3 regions of the Acidicapsa ligni genome follow, and region 2 is predicted to be linked to each of the others. Evidence: riboswitches for the same ligand, from Rfam matches in the RefSeq annotation. Region 2 holds a riboswitch; each other region holds the start of a gene.
The links. A riboswitch is a leader RNA that binds a small molecule or an ion and turns the genes downstream of it on or off. The one in region 2 is predicted to bind cobalamin.
Positions count from the first base shown of each region.

Region 1: it holds a riboswitch for cobalamin, as region 2 does, so the genes downstream of both, OHL19_RS00605 (ribonucleoside-diphosphate reductase subunit alpha) here and OHL19_RS12885 (TonB-dependent receptor) in region 2, are expected to answer to the same signal.
Region 3: it holds a riboswitch for cobalamin, as region 2 does, so the genes downstream of both, metE (5-methyltetrahydropteroyltriglutamate--homocysteine S-methyltransferase) here and OHL19_RS12885 (TonB-dependent receptor) in region 2, are expected to answer to the same signal.

Region 1 covers NZ_JAGSYG010000001.1:158,176-163,323, reverse strand. Annotated here, with positions in the region: gene OHL19_RS00630 (glutamate--tRNA ligase family protein) at 1-372, opposite strand, end outside; gene OHL19_RS00625 (hypothetical protein) at 459-1,064, opposite strand; gene OHL19_RS00620 (DUF4252 domain-containing protein) at 1,061-1,642, opposite strand; gene OHL19_RS00615 (hypothetical protein) at 1,757-2,134, opposite strand; gene OHL19_RS00610 (RNA polymerase sigma factor) at 2,124-2,660, opposite strand; cobalamin riboswitch at 3,006-3,211, shown strand; gene OHL19_RS00605 (ribonucleoside-diphosphate reductase subunit alpha) at 3,395-5,148, shown strand, end outside.
Region 2 covers NZ_JAGSYG010000003.1:591,750-596,897, reverse strand. Annotated here, with positions in the region: gene OHL19_RS12900 (N-acyl-D-amino-acid deacylase family protein) at 1-318, shown strand, start outside; gene OHL19_RS12895 (RidA family protein) at 408-800, shown strand; gene OHL19_RS12890 (GntP family permease) at 860-2,221, shown strand; cobalamin riboswitch at 2,379-2,615, shown strand; gene OHL19_RS12885 (TonB-dependent receptor) at 2,647-5,148, shown strand, end outside.
Region 3 covers NZ_JAGSYG010000006.1:23,017-28,164, reverse strand. Annotated here, with positions in the region: gene OHL19_RS18435 (hypothetical protein) at 1-412, shown strand, start outside; gene OHL19_RS18430 (metallophosphoesterase family protein) at 474-941, opposite strand; gene OHL19_RS18425 (ABC transporter permease) at 938-1,801, opposite strand; gene OHL19_RS18420 (CAP domain-containing protein) at 1,862-2,668, shown strand; cobalamin riboswitch at 2,704-2,903, shown strand; gene metE (5-methyltetrahydropteroyltriglutamate--homocysteine S-methyltransferase) at 3,043-5,148, shown strand, end outside.

The DNA.
Region 1 (5,148 bases), on a different contig from region 2:
TCCCCATCGCAGCAGCTTTTGCCACGCGCTTCGATAAAAACTGTGCCGCTTGCTTTGCAGGTAAGGCGCATATAGGCCGCCGGATTTGTCCGAGCCCTCGGACTTGCTGGAGCGTTCAAGCCTGCCCGGCCCTTCCTGCCAGCGAATTCCCAGCCAGCGCAGGTCTTCGATGGCTGCCTCAGCAAACTCCGGCTTGCTGCGCTCCTGGTCCAGGTCGTCCATGCGCATTACGAGCGTGCCCTGAGCCGCCCTGGCGCGGCTGTACGCTGTCCAGAAGGTTCGCGCATGGCCGATATGGAGCAGACCGGTCGGCGAAGGCGCCAGCCTGCCCCGATACCCCTCAACCGAATTGGAGCCTGTTACCAATGCCACACTGCCAGTCTACGCAGACATCGCAGTGCTCGCCTATAGCCAAAGGCCGGGAATTGGAGCGGGGAATCATGACTGTATCCCTGGTGCTAGTTGTGCTCATCCGAGCTGTCTTCGGAGTTGCCTTCACCGACGCGCCCATGATCCTGCCCGTTGAGATGCTTACCGCTGCCATTCATACCGTCATCCTTGGCTGCTTCGGTTTCGTTATGGTGGCCGCTATGCTTTGATACTTCACGCGCAAGCTCTTCGGGATTGACGGATATCTGCACTACATCCATCTCACGCCCATCCAGATCCACTACGAGCATGCCCATGTGGTCGCCCTCGGGCCGCACGAAGATCAGGCTCTGGTCGCCGCCGCTTCTGCTGGTCTCGCGAACGATGCGCTGCCATCCCTTGCCCGCACGCTGCGTTACCAGGGTGTTCAGTTCGTCGCCATCGACGGCGGAATCAAAGTGCTCAAATTCCGCTACATGTATTCCCTTCACGTTGCCATGCGTCGAGATGCGCACAATTCCGCTCATCAATCCCATGAACGGAATCTGTGTCGCCTGGGTGTTATATCGCTGTTCGATTCCGTGTACTACGGCTTCAAATCCGCCGGCACTTCCACCTGCGGCCAGCACGATCATCGGAGCCATCACGGCCACCATTCCGCCAACAATCATCACTCCAAACCAGCGCTGTTTCATTTGCTCACATCCTTCTGCGCCTTCTTCACGGCGTCTTTCGGAATGCCAAACGTTCCGCCGAGGCTACTGATCTTGTCTATGTCGATCGGTCCCAGAATCAGCACCAGCGACAGCTCTTTTGCCTCAGCGTCCAGAACAAACAGCCCCTGCATCTGCCCATTTACCAGCTTCACGAAAACATCCGTGCCTTCGGCAACTCCCTTGGTTCGTTCATGCACCATCGGAGACCAGTCGGAGTGCTCGAAATACTTTCGCAATCCGTCGAGCTCCTCGGCGGTATATGAGTGATCCTTGTCGAACTCATACTCCCGCACATAGACGCCCTTCAGGTTTTGGATCATGTCGTGGGCAGCTTTGTCGTCCTTATCGCCGTTCTTGTCGTCCATGAATTTCGCCGCAAACGCCAGCATGTTTTTATCCAGGGTTACCTCGGTTGTGTGTATTGCACGCGATGCCAGCGACTTCTCAATCGGCGAAGGAGCGGGCAACTCATCCTGCCCGTACACACTTGCTGCACCCAGAATTCCAACTGCCAAAACCCCCACCCAGATCCCCATCTTTTTCATTCTCGTCTTCATCCCGGTCTTCTTCATTTCGGTCCTCTTTCCAGCGTCAAAAAATGTGTTTTGAAGGGGCGTGGTTTAGCCGCGCCATAAAGCAGTGAAAACAACCGGGGCATTCGCCGCCGGGGCTCACTGATCGTCGTCCGTCAACCGTGCATTCACTCGATTCAGCGTTTTGTTTGTGATCTTCAGCGCAAGCATTACCTGTTCTCGCGCTGCCTCGCCCTTATGCCGCTCGTCCACCTGGTGATAGACCAGGGCTCCGCCGACCATCGCTGCCAGCACAAGGGAAGCCGTAACCCGCTGCATCATCCATTGCCAGCCATGCCGCTTCTGCCGGCGTTCCCTGGCCAGCGCCAGCACGCGTTGTTTCATCCCCACGGGAGCGGCGCGATGCTGCAGTGCAAATCGCAGTTTCTGCTCGAACTCTTCAATCTCATGCTGCTCGATTTTTCGATCCCTGCGTTCCTTTTTCTCGTTCTTTTCCTGTCGCTCGTTATGTTCCACGGACATACTCCTTCAGGTAATTGCTGGCTCGCAGCCGCAGCAGCTTCAAACCTCTCTGCAACTGGCTCTTTATCGTCGCTACCGGAGCCTTCAACGTCGCTGCAATTTCCTCCGGCGTCAGGTCTTCCTGGTAGCGAAGAATCAGCGCCGCCCGCTGTGATTCCGGCAAACTTGCCATCAATTCCTCAATGCGCATGGACATTGCAGATCCTTCATCGGATTCGACCAGCCCATGCCGTTCCTCAAGTTCAACCCAGAAGCCTTCATCCCATCCAGGCTCCCTCGTGTTCCTGCGTCGCAGCGCATCCGTCGAGCGATGCACTGTAACCTTTCGCAGCCAGAAGCGCACATGATCGGCAGAGCTAAGCTTACGAAGATTGCGGTCCAGTTCAAGGAGCACATCCTGCGCCACCTCTTCGGCCATTCCGCGATCGCCTGTCATTCGCCATGCCAACGAAAAAACCATCGACTGGTGCTCGTCTACGAGTTGCTCGAAGTCCGGCTGCCAGCTCAATTGCTCTCTCATGCGCCTCTACTTTCTTATCCGCAGCAAATTTCCCGTGAGGATGCAAGGCCATACGCATTTGAGAAAAATAATGTTCGCGAGGTGGAGAATGGAGGAGTGGCTATGGATTTGCGGCCGGATTTGAAATGCACACAGCCGTGTTTTTTAGACAGAGCAAAAAAGCTCTTCAGGCAAGAGAAAAACAGCTTGAGCCTATGACTAAAGTCCCGTTGCCGAAGAAGTTTCCGTACCAGAAACTCATTTGACTTTTGCCAAAAAACGGAGCACAAATTGGCATTTCGAGACTCATGGGATTTCCACATATACCCCAACATATAGTTGTTGCTCCAGCCGCCGATCCACGATATAGTCGATTTACTTCACGGTGGCTGATCACGAGCCGTTTCCATGACCAGCATGAAAAAAGGGAAGCCGGCGAACTTCCGGAACTGCCCCGCATCGGTAAGCAGGAACGATAGCTCCGACTCAGTACCCAGCTCTTTTCGAGTTGGGAAGTCGCTGTTTTCAGGTTGCCTGCAAGTCCGAATACCTGCCGAGAAGGATGCCGAAGGGCATATGAGCAACACACGCCTCCGAGGGGAGGATCGGGTGATCCGCACGAGTCCGCCGTTCTATCGCCGACTTCTGTCCGTACCCGTGACCAATCCTCCCCGGCGCCCAATTTAAACCCCGATTTTGTACGAATGAAACTCGTTGCAAGAATCCTGAACCCAAGGAAAGGACCATTCCCCAAAATGGCCACGATTGAATCTGCTCTCTCAGCCTCGCTCCACCAGTCGTCGCTATCTGACCTCGACCCGAATTTTCCTCCAGCCGACCCAACTCCCCAGATGCAGGTCCGCAAGCGCAACGGCGGCCTCGAACCCGTTGATGTCAACAAGATCGTCCGCGCTGTCGAGCGCTGCTGCCACGGTCTTCCTCACGTCGATCCGATCCGCGTCGCCAGCAAGACTATCGGTGGCCTCTTCGACGGAGCCAGCACCCGCGAACTCGATTCCATTTCGATCCAGACCGCAGCCTCTCTGATTGCCGAGGAGCCGGAATACTCGCGCCTGGCTGCACGTCTACTCCTCGCGACCATCTCGAAGGAAGTTGCCGGGCAGAATATCTACTCCTTTTCGCAGTCGGTCGAGATTGGCAGCCGCGAGGGCGTCGTCTCCAAGGAAGCATGGGAGTTCGTTAACGCCAATGCGCGCAAGCTGAACTCGGCCATCGATGACCGCCTATCCGACCGCTTTGAGTACTTCGGCCTGCGCACTGTTTACGACAGGTACCTGCTTCGTCACCCAATCACCCGCCAGGTCACGGAGACGCCGCAGTACTTTTTCATGCGCGTTGCTGCCGGGCTTTCCACACGCGTGAATGAAGCTGTGGATTTCTACAATCTCCTCGCCTCGCACGATTATCTGCCCAGCTCGCCGACGCTCTTCAATAGCGGCACGAAGCACAGCCAGATGTCGAGCTGCTACCTCATCGACTCGCCGCTCGATTCGCTTGATTCGATTTATGACGTCTATAAACAGATTGCATTGCTGTCGAAGTTCTCCGGCGGCATCGGCCTTGCTTTCCATCGCATTCGCAGCGAAGGTTCGCTGATCCGCGCCACCAATGGTCTTTCAAACGGCATCGTTCCCTGGCTGCGTACGCTGGATGCGTCCGTTGCCGCAGTCAATCAGGGCGGCAAGCGCAAGGGTGCTGCCTGCGTTTATCTCGAGCCCTGGCATGCCGATGTCGAGTCCTTCCTTGAGATGCGCGATAACACCGGCGATGCAGCACGCCGCACCTACAATCTCAATCTCGCTAACTGGATTCCCGATCTCTTTATGCGCCGCTCCGATGAGGACGGCATGTGGTCGCTCTTCGATCCCAAGGACGTGCCGCAGCTCACCGACCTCTATGGTGAAGCCTTTGAAAAGGCCTACATTGAGGCCGAACAGAAACAGCTCTACAAGCGCCAGATCAAGGCCCGCGACCTCTACGCCCGCATGATGCGTACGCTTGCCGAGACCGGCAATGGCTGGATGGTCTTCAAGGATGCCTGCAACATAAAGTGCAACCAGACCGGCCATCCCGGCAACACGGTGCATCTCTCTAATCTCTGCACCGAGATCACCGAGGTTACGTCGCACGAAGAGACAGCCGTCTGCAATCTCGGCAGCATCAACCTTGGCCGTCACCTGACGGATGGCAAGTTCGATTTCGATAAGCTTGCGGCCACAGTTCGCCACGCTGTACCTATGCTCGACCGCGTCATCGACATTAACTACTACCCGGTTTCGCAGGCTGCCGTATCGAACTCGCGCTGGCGTCCAGTGGGCCTTGGCGTCATGGGCCTTCAAGATGTCTTCTTCCAACTGCGCTGGGCCTTTGACTCGATAGAAGCCCGCGAGCTCTCAGCCAAGATCCAGGAAGAGATTTATTTCCACGCTATCTCGGCCTCGTGCGATCTGGCCGAGAAAGATGGACCGCATGCGGCCTTCAACGAAAC
Region 2 (5,148 bases):
TTCCCTCGTGTGCTCGGTCATTACAGCCGCGAAGAAAAACTGTTCTCGCTTCCCGAAGCAGTCCACAAGATGACCGGTATGCCAGCCCAAAGATTTGGGCTCGCTGAGCGTGGATGGATACGCGTAGGCTATTGCGCAGACCTCGTGCTCTTCGATCCGAAAACAATTCTCGACACGGCAACATTTTCTGATCCGATGCGCGCATCCGAGGGGATAGCGGGCGTATGGGTTAACGGCGTTCTCACCTACACATCCCAAGGCGCTACATCGGACCGAGCAGGACGCTTCGTAACTCGCAGCAAAACCGCCTGGATTTAAAGACCAGGATCTAAAAGCTCGGATTCGATAGTCCCGGATTCACCAAACAAGGATTCAATAACTGAGAACCAGCAACGCAAGGAGACAACATGAGTATCAAGCGGTATGGAGTGGAAGGAGGCAAGGGAACTGGCGGACAACATCTACCCTTCGCGCGCGCGGTCGAAGCCGACGGCTGGTTGTATGTATCGGGACAGGTTCCGATGGTCCAGGGCGAAGTCATCACAGGCAACATCGTTGTTCAATCGCAACAGGCAATTCAGAATCTCCTGACGATTCTCAAAGAAGCAGGCTATGGTCCAGAGCACGTCGTGCGATGTGGCGTCTGGCTTGAGGATCCCCGCGACTTCACTTCGTTCAATAAAGTCTTCAAAGAGCACTTCGGCGAACACCCACCCGCACGTGCCTGTGTCGTCTCAAGCATGGTCATCGATTGCAAGGTAGAGATCGATTGCGTTGCATACAAAGCGCCCGGCAATTGATCGCACTATAGTTAAGCTTTCAGCCACTCGCCCGCCAGAGGAGCACCCGTTCTGAGCCTATGATCGACTCCCACAGCATATTCCTGCTGGTCTCGACGCTGATCGCGGTCGTTGGCCTGATTCTGCTTATCGCAGTCTTCAAGCTGAACCCATTCATCACGCTGCTGCTCGCCTCGCTGTCGCTTGCCCTGGTCACGGGCATGTCCGCTTCAACTGTCATTCATTCTTTTGAGGCGGGCGTAGGAGCAACCCTGGGCCACATCGCCGTCGTCGTTGCGCTGGGCACCATGCTTGGAAAGATGATGGCAGAGTCCGGTGGCGCGGACCAGATCGCATACACGCTCATACGGCTCTTCGGTGAGAAACGTGTGCATTGGGCGATGGTTCTCATCGGCCTCGTAGTTGGATTGCCTGCCTTCTTTGAAGTAGGATTCGTCCTCCTGATCCCCATCGTGTATACAGTTGCGCGACGTACACGAACATCGCTGATCATGGTTGGCCTGCCCATGGTCGCCGGGCTCTCCGTGGTTCACGGATTAGTTCCGCCTCACCCCGCGGCGTTGCTTGCCGTAACCATCTATAAGGCCGATGTGGGCCGCACCATCTTTTATGCCCTGCTTGTCGGTATTCCCACGGCGATCATCGCTGGGCCGCTTTATGCGAAACTCATCGCTCCGCATATAAACCTTCCAACAGAGAATCCCATCTCCGCGCAGTTTGTCGATCATGGAGCTGATCACGAGTCAGGACGCAGCCTGCCCAGCTTCGGCCTCACCTTGTTCTCCATCCTTCTGCCCGTTCTTCTCATGCTGATCGGCAGTTGGGCAGACGCAATCAGCACTCCCAAAAGCGCCTTGAATGAGGGACTGCATCTGGTTGGCAACGACGACGTAGCACTACTGATCGGTGTGCTGCTAAGTTTCTTTACTCTGGGACGGCTGCGAGGCTTCTCGCGAGATACGATCCTGCGCTTCAGCAACGAATGCCTCGCCCCCACGGCGACCATCACGCTCCTGGTCGGCGCAGGCGGAGGCTTCGGGAGAATTCTGCAGGACAGCGGAGTATCGCAGGCCATCATCGGTGTTGCATTGCAGAGCCATATTCCATTGCTGGTATTGGCGTGGTTACTGGCCGCTTTGATGCGTTTGGCCACAGGCTCGGCGACAGTAGCCATGACCACCGCAGCCGGCATCGTGGCCCCAATCGCATTGCACAGCCCGGGAGTTCACCCCGAGCTGCTGGCGATTGCCACCGGAGCAGGATCGCTCATCTTCTCCCACGTAAACGATGGTGGTTTCTGGCTCGTCAAGGAGTACTTCAACATGACCGTCGCACAAACCATCAAGACCTGGTCCGTCTGCGAAACCATCATCTCGGTTACGGCGTTGCTTCTCACGATCACCTTGTCATTCGCGGTTTAATCATCGCGATGCAGCATCGTGAATCCCTGCCGGCATACCGTATACGAATGAGCAGCATCAAAACAATATCAAAAGTTTCTGCATGATAAACTTCAGAGACCCGGGGAAATTTTTCATGGATTTTCCCCACAATTCTTTATCTTTTCTTGCATCGGCCTGATTGACATGGGCCTGCGATTCATTCACTGAAACGCATCAGGATGTTCGGGAAAGCGGTGTAAATCCGCTACTGCCCCGCAACTGTGAGCGTACCTGGGGTTTTTCCCGTCAAGAACATATGGGGAAGCAGCCAGGAGTCCGGCCAAATGCCACTGAACTTCTCCATCACGGAGAGTTTGGGAAGGCGGTTCGGAGAAGCGCAAGTCAGGAGACCGGTCCTTGGTGTCTATCACCCGCTTACGTTCCGAGGGGAACGGAGGAGAACGATGTCTCTGCCTGTTAATCAGTCCAAGTTAGTCAGTTTGTTTCATGGCCGTTCCAGCCTGTGTTCGCGCTTATTCTGCGCAACGATCCTTCTATTGCTCTCGACAGTAGCTCACGCCGGAGTTATCCGTGGCATCGTCACCGACACTACCGGAGCCACAGTCACCGGTGCATCGATCGTCCTCATGCAGGGCAATAAGGCCGTCTCCACGACAGTCTCCGGCGCCGATGGCACCTATCAATTCGTGACCGGCAAGAGTGGCCGTTTTTCGGTCATCACCAGCGCGCCCAGCTTTCGTGCATTGGAGACACCTGCCTTCTACGCTTCCCAGGGTTCCAACATCGAGCGCTCCATCGTTCTCGAACCACAATGGGTCCATCAGTCGATCGTAGTCACCGCCACTGGAACACCCGTTCCTCAGCAGCAGACCAGCGTCTCCACCACCGTTTTTACCTCGCTGGATCTCGCTCGCCGCGATGATCTGGTCAGCGTCCTCCGCCTTCAGCCCGGCGTCGTCATGGCGCAAACCGGACAGCGTGGCGCACAAGCCTCCATGTTCATTCGGGGTGGAGATTCCAATGCCAGCAAAACCCTCACCGACGGCGTAAACGCCAGCGAAATCGGCGGCATCTTCGACTTCGGCTCCGTCTCTCCAACCGGTATCCAGAGCACCGAAATCTATCGTGGACCAGACAGCAGCCTCTACGGTGCCGACGCAGCCAGCGGCGTAGTCAACTTCAATACTCCGCGCGGATTCGATAACTCTCCCGTAGTTTCCTTCATGGGCGATCTGGGCAACTTCAACACCGCCCGCAACGACCTCCAGCTCGCCGGCAGCCGCAACAAGTTGGACTACTACGGCGCCTATTCCTGGCTGCAGACCGCAAACTCCCTGCCCATGGACCAATACCACGCAGGCACCAGCGTCGGAAACTTCGGCTATCAGCCCATCTCCAGCGTTCAACTTCGCGGCACAGTCCGCTATGGCGTCACTGCCGTTGGAGTTCCAAATGCATGGGATTTCTACGGCATCAGCGACGACCGCAAGCAGAGTGACCAGAACCTCTACATGGGCGGCTCTCTCGATTTTCAGATGACCGCGGACTTCCACAACAAGGTTCAATACGGCGGCACTCGCAAGCGCGAACAATCCATGCAGTGGTACGCAGCAGGCCTCTGTGAACCAGTCGACACCTGCGATCTCCCCTTTCCGGACGCTGGCAATTTCTACGGCAACGATGTCACCATTCGTGGCGCTAACGGAGCCCAGGTTGTAGGCCAGGCCATCCTCGACTACTCCTCCGGCAACGGCTCTGTCTATCCCAATCGCCTCGATCTCGTCACCAATCGCGACGAAATCCAATACGAAGGCGACTTCCACTTCACGCCCCATCTCGTCGGCCTCATCGGCTTTCACTATGAAAACGAACGTGGCACCGAAGTCGAACCTGTCTATTTCCTCAACGATGTCGTGCAGCGCAACAACTACGATTACCTCGCCGAGATTCACGGTGACTTCAAGAGCCGCTTCTTCTACACCGTCGGCGGCAGCCTCGGAAAATATCAGATCATCGGCACGCAGACATCGCCACGCGCCGGTTTCTCCTACTATGTGCTCAAGCCCCGTTCTGGATTCTTCAATGGTACCCGCCTGAGCGGCAACTTTGCCGACGCCGTCCGCGAACCCACGTTGGCCGACCAATCCGGTTCGCTATACACCTTCCTCCTGGCCAATGGCGGTCAGCAGACCATCAACCAACTCCACATTTCACAGCTCGCCGCACCAACCGCGCGAACCTGGGAAGGTGGCATCGAGCAAGACCTGCTCGGCGAACGCATGATCGTCCATCTCAACGTCTTCCACAACCAGTTTGGCCGCCAGATCGAGGGTGTCGGCGCCGGGCTCATTCCACAATTGCTGCCCAATCTCTCCGCGGCAGCACAGCAGCAGCTCGAAGCCTTTCTGAATAACAGTGGCGCCTTTTCGCTGGACATCAACTCACAGGCCTTCCGCGCTCTCGGCGTCGAGTCCACGGTTGAGGGCGGCATCGGTCGCCATATCTTCCTCCGCGGCGGCTATACCTATCTGGATGCAGTAGTCCAGCGCTCGTTCTCCAGCGACAATGAAGCACTCCTCGGAGTTGCCCAGCCCACCTACAACGGCATCCCGATTGGCATCTACTCGCCACTCACCGGAGCACGTCCATTCCGCCGCCCGCCGCACACCGGCTACATCTCCGGCAGCTACGCAGGCCAGCGCTGGACCATCGCCTCGACCGCCGCTTTCTCCAGCCGCAGCGATGACTCCACCTACCTCGGCTATATGGACATCAACCAGGGCAACTCGCTCCTGCTGCCCAATCGCAACCTCGACTACGGCTTCGCCAAGATCGACTTCGGCGGAAGCTTCCAGTTGCTCTCACGCCTGGGCATCTACGGTCAGGCCGAAAACCTCACCAGCAACCAGCACATCGCCCCCATCGGCTACCCCAGCCTCCCATTT
Region 3 (5,148 bases), on a different contig from region 2:
AAGCTGCTGTGCGGTGGTGACGCCGACGCTGGCGGTGGGCAAGGGATGGGGTTTGCTGGCTTTGACTTCGACGGCGGGGGGCTCGTTGCCGATCACGAATTCAAAGGGGCTGGGCCACACGATTGCATGGAATAACGTTGCTCAATATCGCCTGGCGAAGACGGGTGTCGGGCGGTTCTTCTGGCCTGAGGTAGAGCTGAATTCGAGCTTCTTTATCGGTGGTGCGAATGATGGCAAGGCGACGACTTTTGCTACTCCAGGTGTGATCATTGGACGTATTCCACTGACGCACGATGCGACTGGCAAGCCGGGGCGGCTGGGTGTGACGTTTGGCGCGGGTGATCAGATTGCGCTGACATCATTCCACAGCACGAATCACAACCTGGTGTTTACGGCGCGCCTGCCGTTTTAGGTATAAGCCCATGTCGCAAGGCCGAGGCATGAGCAGGCCAAAACATGGGCACTTGGATTCGTCAGGAAGAGATGGGTAGTTGGAGGATTTTGGCCTCCAACTGCCCATTGTTGTTTATGGTGATTTGGCCGCAGGTGATGGGTAGCTGGAATCGTCGTGGTCCGCATGAGCCGGGGTTGAAGTACAGGATTTCTTTGCGCCATTCGATGGAAGGTTTGTGGGAGTGGCCATAGAGGACGGCGGCGAATCCTGCGGCGGCTGGTTCGAGGTCAAGCTGATGCACGTCGTGCAGGAGATAGAAGTCTTTTCCTGCGAGAGTAACGACTTCAGTTGCGGGCAGGCTGGCGCATGGGCCCTTGCTGTCTATGTTGCCGCGGATTGCGGTTATGGGGGCGATGGCTATGAGTGTTTCGAGGATGGTTGGATCGCCGACGTCGCCGAGATGGAGGATGTGGTCTGAGCCTGCGAGCAGGGGCAGAACCTCTGCGCGAAGTAGGCCGTGGGTGTCGGAGAGTACGCCTATCTTCATACGCCGATCTGGATGCGGGTATGTGGGTCGAGGTAATCGCGAAGAGCATCGCCGAGGAAGTTGAAGCTGAGGACGGCGAGGGCCATTGCTAGGGCAGGGAAGAGCACGAGATGTGGGGAGTCGAAGAGATGGGCGCGTGCGTCGTTGAGCATTGATCCCCAGCTTGGAGTGGGCGCGGGGATGCCAAGGCCGAGGAAGGATAGGGTTGCTTCAGCGAGGATGACTCCGCCCATGCCGATGGCGGCCTGGACGAGCAGCGGCTGGATCATGTTCGGGAGGATATGGCGGAAGAAGATGCGTGGTCCGCTGGCTCCGAGGGCGCGTGCGGCTTCAACGTATTCGCGTTCTTTGACGGCCATGACCTGGGCACGGACGAGGCGGGCGTATCCGGCCCAGCCGCCGATGGCGAGAGCCAGTACCAGGTTCTGAAAACCGGGGCCGAGGAATGCGGCGAAGGCTATGGCGAGCAGGATGCCGGGGAGGGCCAGGAAGGTGTTCATGGCGACGACGGTGAGGGTGTGATCGATCCAGCCGCCTTTGTAGCCTGCGAGGCCGCCGATGGCGAGGCCGAGGGCGAGCGAGATGCTGACGACGGAGGCGGAGACGGCGAGTGAAAGACGAGCTCCCCAGAGCAGGCGTGAGAGAGTGTCCCGGCCGAGTTCATCGGTGCCGCACCAGTGAGCCGCTGAGGGGCCTTGCAGGCGATGCATCAGGTCGATTGAGGCTGGACTGGCGGGCGCGATCCAGGGAGCGAGCAGGCCGGCGAGGACGAAGATACTTAATAGCACGAGGCCGATGACTGCGAGCGGCTGACGGCGCATCCAATTGGAAGAGCTCGGAATGTGTGTGCGAATTGCCATTGCTCTCAGGCAAGCATATCGTGATTTGAAGCCGAAGCGGCGGAGGTTTGAGGAATGCGGATGCGACTGGTCAAGAGGTTTGCGGTGCTGCTGATGGCATCTTCGGTGGGTGTGTGCGGGGTTGCTGCGCTGGCGCAGGATCCGGTGGATGTAGAGGTGCAGGCGGCGCAGGAGCAGAAGGTTGTCGATCTTGCCAATCAGGCACGGGTTGCAGAGGGATTACCGGCGCTGGTGGTCGATCCAGGGCTGGCTGCGGCGGCGCGTGCTCATGCCGAGTTGATGTCCAAAGAGGGGCCGATTTCTCATCGATATGGTGGCGAGCCGGATGTGGCGGAGCGTACTTCGAAGGCGGGCGCGCACTTTAGCCTGGTGGAGGAGAACATTGCCATTGGCGACTCGCCGAAGCAGGTGCATGAGGAATGGATGAAGTCCGACGTGCATCATGCGAACCTGATGAATGCGAAGATCGATCGCATCGGGGTGGGGATTGTTTCGGCGCATCATGTGTTGTATGCCGTGGCGGATTATTCGGTCTCGGTGCAATCAATGGATGCGGGGCAGATCGAGGGCAAGATTGGTGCGATGCTGACGGGCAAGGGGCTGACTCTGCTATCGAAGGCGGAGGATGCGCGGAAGTATTGCGCGCTGCAGGATGGCGAGGCAGAGGGGACGCCGACGGGGATGAAGCCGCTGTTTCTGATGCGATGGCAGAGTGCGGATCTTTCGAAGCTGCCGCCCCAATTGGAGGAGCGGATCGCGTCGGGGAAGTATAAGCAGGCTGCGGTTGGTTCGTGCCCAGCGCAGGGTTCGGGTGGGAATGGCGGGGCAACATTCGCGGCTTACCGGGTGGCGGTGTTGTTGTATTGAGGCTGGCCAGTTGACTGGGTGTCAGCCGCGCTCGGCTACACTGGATAGGTACAGGTGCAGAACCCCTGAGAAGGTTCCGTTCAACGGGAAGCCGGTGTGATTCCGGCGCTGCCCCGCAGCGGTGATGGGAACGAACGACGCATGGCGATGAGCCACGCACTGTCCGATGAGGATGGGAAGCGGCGTCAAGTAGGTTGCCCAAAGTCCGAATACCGGCCTGTGCGCCACCACTGTAGCGGAGCTTACTCTGTTGCGGCGTGCGTCTTGTGGCAACTGGTCTCGAGGGTGGACCTGCAAGCCTTTGTCTCGCGCATCTGCGCGCGTGCCAACGCACGGGTGGTTCCTTGTCTATTAACGATGAGAGGAACCGAAACATGTCTACGGCTAAGTTGCATACTGCCAATCTGGGCTTTCCCCGGATTGGTCCGCGTCGCGAGTTGAAGTTTGCGCTGGAGAGTTTCTGGAGCGGCAAGCTTGCGGAAGAAGAATTACTGCAGGTTGCGAAGCATTTGCGTTTGCAGAACTGGACGATTCAGAAGCAGCGCGGGATCGATTTTATTCCTACCAATGATTCTCCACTGTATGACCAGGTGCTGGACGCACTGGTGCTGCTGGGTGCTACGCCGGAGCGGTTTGGCGAGGGTGTGGTGACATTGCCGCGTTTGTTTGAGATGGCGCGGAGCAGTGCTCACGGTTCGCAACAGCATACGGCGATGGAGATGACCAAGTGGTTCGATACGAACTATCACTACCTGGTGCCGGAGTGGTCTGAAGGACTGAAGTTTGTGCCGGATACTTCGAAGCTGTTGGCGGAGTTTGGCGAGGCGCGTGAGGTTAATGCCGGAGTTCGTCCGGTGCTGCTGGGACCGATATCGTTGTTGCTGCTGGGCAAGGTTGTCGATGTGGATAGCGGCTTTGATCCGCTTACGCTTTTGCCGCGTATGTTGACTGCGTATGTTCAGGTCTTGAAGGATCTGCAGAGTGCCGGTGCGGATTGGGTTCAGATCGATGAACCGTGCCTGGTGACGGATCTTAGCGAGATTCACAAGGCGGCTTATCGTACCGCTTACGAGAAGCTCGCCGGTGTCGATGTCCGACTGATGCTTACTACGTATTTTGATGAGTTGGGCGACAATCTGGATCTTGCGTTTTCATTGCCCGTGGCTGGGGTGCATGTGGATCTCGTGCGCGGCAAGGGGCAGTTGGATGCTGTGCTCGACGCGGTGCGTGCGGGACAGACGTTGAGCCTCGGGGTAGTGGATGGGCGCAACATCTGGCTTGCCGATCTGGATGCTGCTTCTGTGATGATTGCCAAGGCTCAGGAGCGGATTGGTGCTGACCGGCTGCTTATTGCGCCCTCATGCTCGTTGCTGCATGTACCTTATGATGCGCAGGATGAGACTGCGTTACCGGGTGAGTTGCAGGAGTGGCTGAGCTTTGCTGCGCAGAAGCTGGATGAGATTGCGTGGCTGGCTGGAGGCAAGGAAAAATTTGCGGCGGATTTTGCCGAGAATCGTCGCAGGCATGATCGTCGCAAGGTAGCTGAGAGCAGCGTGAATACGCAGGTTCGGGATGCACTGGCGCAATTGGTGGCGACGGATTTTGCGCGACCTTCGGCTTATCCTGAACGTGCGCGCAAGCAGAGGAATCACCTGCGGTTGCCGCTGCTGCCTACGACGACGATTGGCTCGTTTCCGCAAACACCTGAGGTGCGCAAGCAGCGCGCTGCATGGCGCAAGGGAACGTTGCAAACAGCAGAGTACGAGCGCTTTGTCGAAGAAGAGACTGCGGCCTGCATTCGACGCCAGGAAAGGATCGGGTTGGATGTGCTGGTGCATGGCGAATTTGAGCGCAATGACATGGTGGAGTATTTTGGCGAGCAGTTGGCAGGCTTCGCTTTTACTCGCAATGGCTGGGTGCAGAGTTATGGTTCGCGCTGTGTGAAGCCGCCGGTGATCTATGGCGATGTGGCACGGCCTAATGCGATGACCGTGCGTTGGAGCAGCTATGCGCAGTCCTTGACGGGCAAACCGGTGAAGGGCATGTTGACCGGGCCAGTGACGATTCTGCAATGGTCGTTTGTGCGCGACGATGTGCCGGAGCGAGATGTTGCGTGGCAGCTTGCGCTGGCGCTTCGTGAGGAGTTGCTGGATCTTGAGGCAGCGGGGATTCGCGTGATTCAACTGGATGAGCCTGCGTTGCGTGAAGGACTGCCTTTGCGTCGTGTTGCGCGGCCTGAGTATCTCGATTGGGCGGTGAAGGCTTTCCGCATTGCGACTGCGAAGGTAGCGGACGAAACGCAGGTGCATACGCATATGTGCTACAGCGAGTTTGCCGAGATTTTGCCGGCGATTGTGGCTCTGGATGCGGATGTGCTTTCGATCGAGTCGGCACGCTCACGGATGGAGTTGTTGGAGGACTTCCGCAAGCACGGTTATCCCAATGAAATCGGACCGGGAGTGTATGACATTCATACGCCT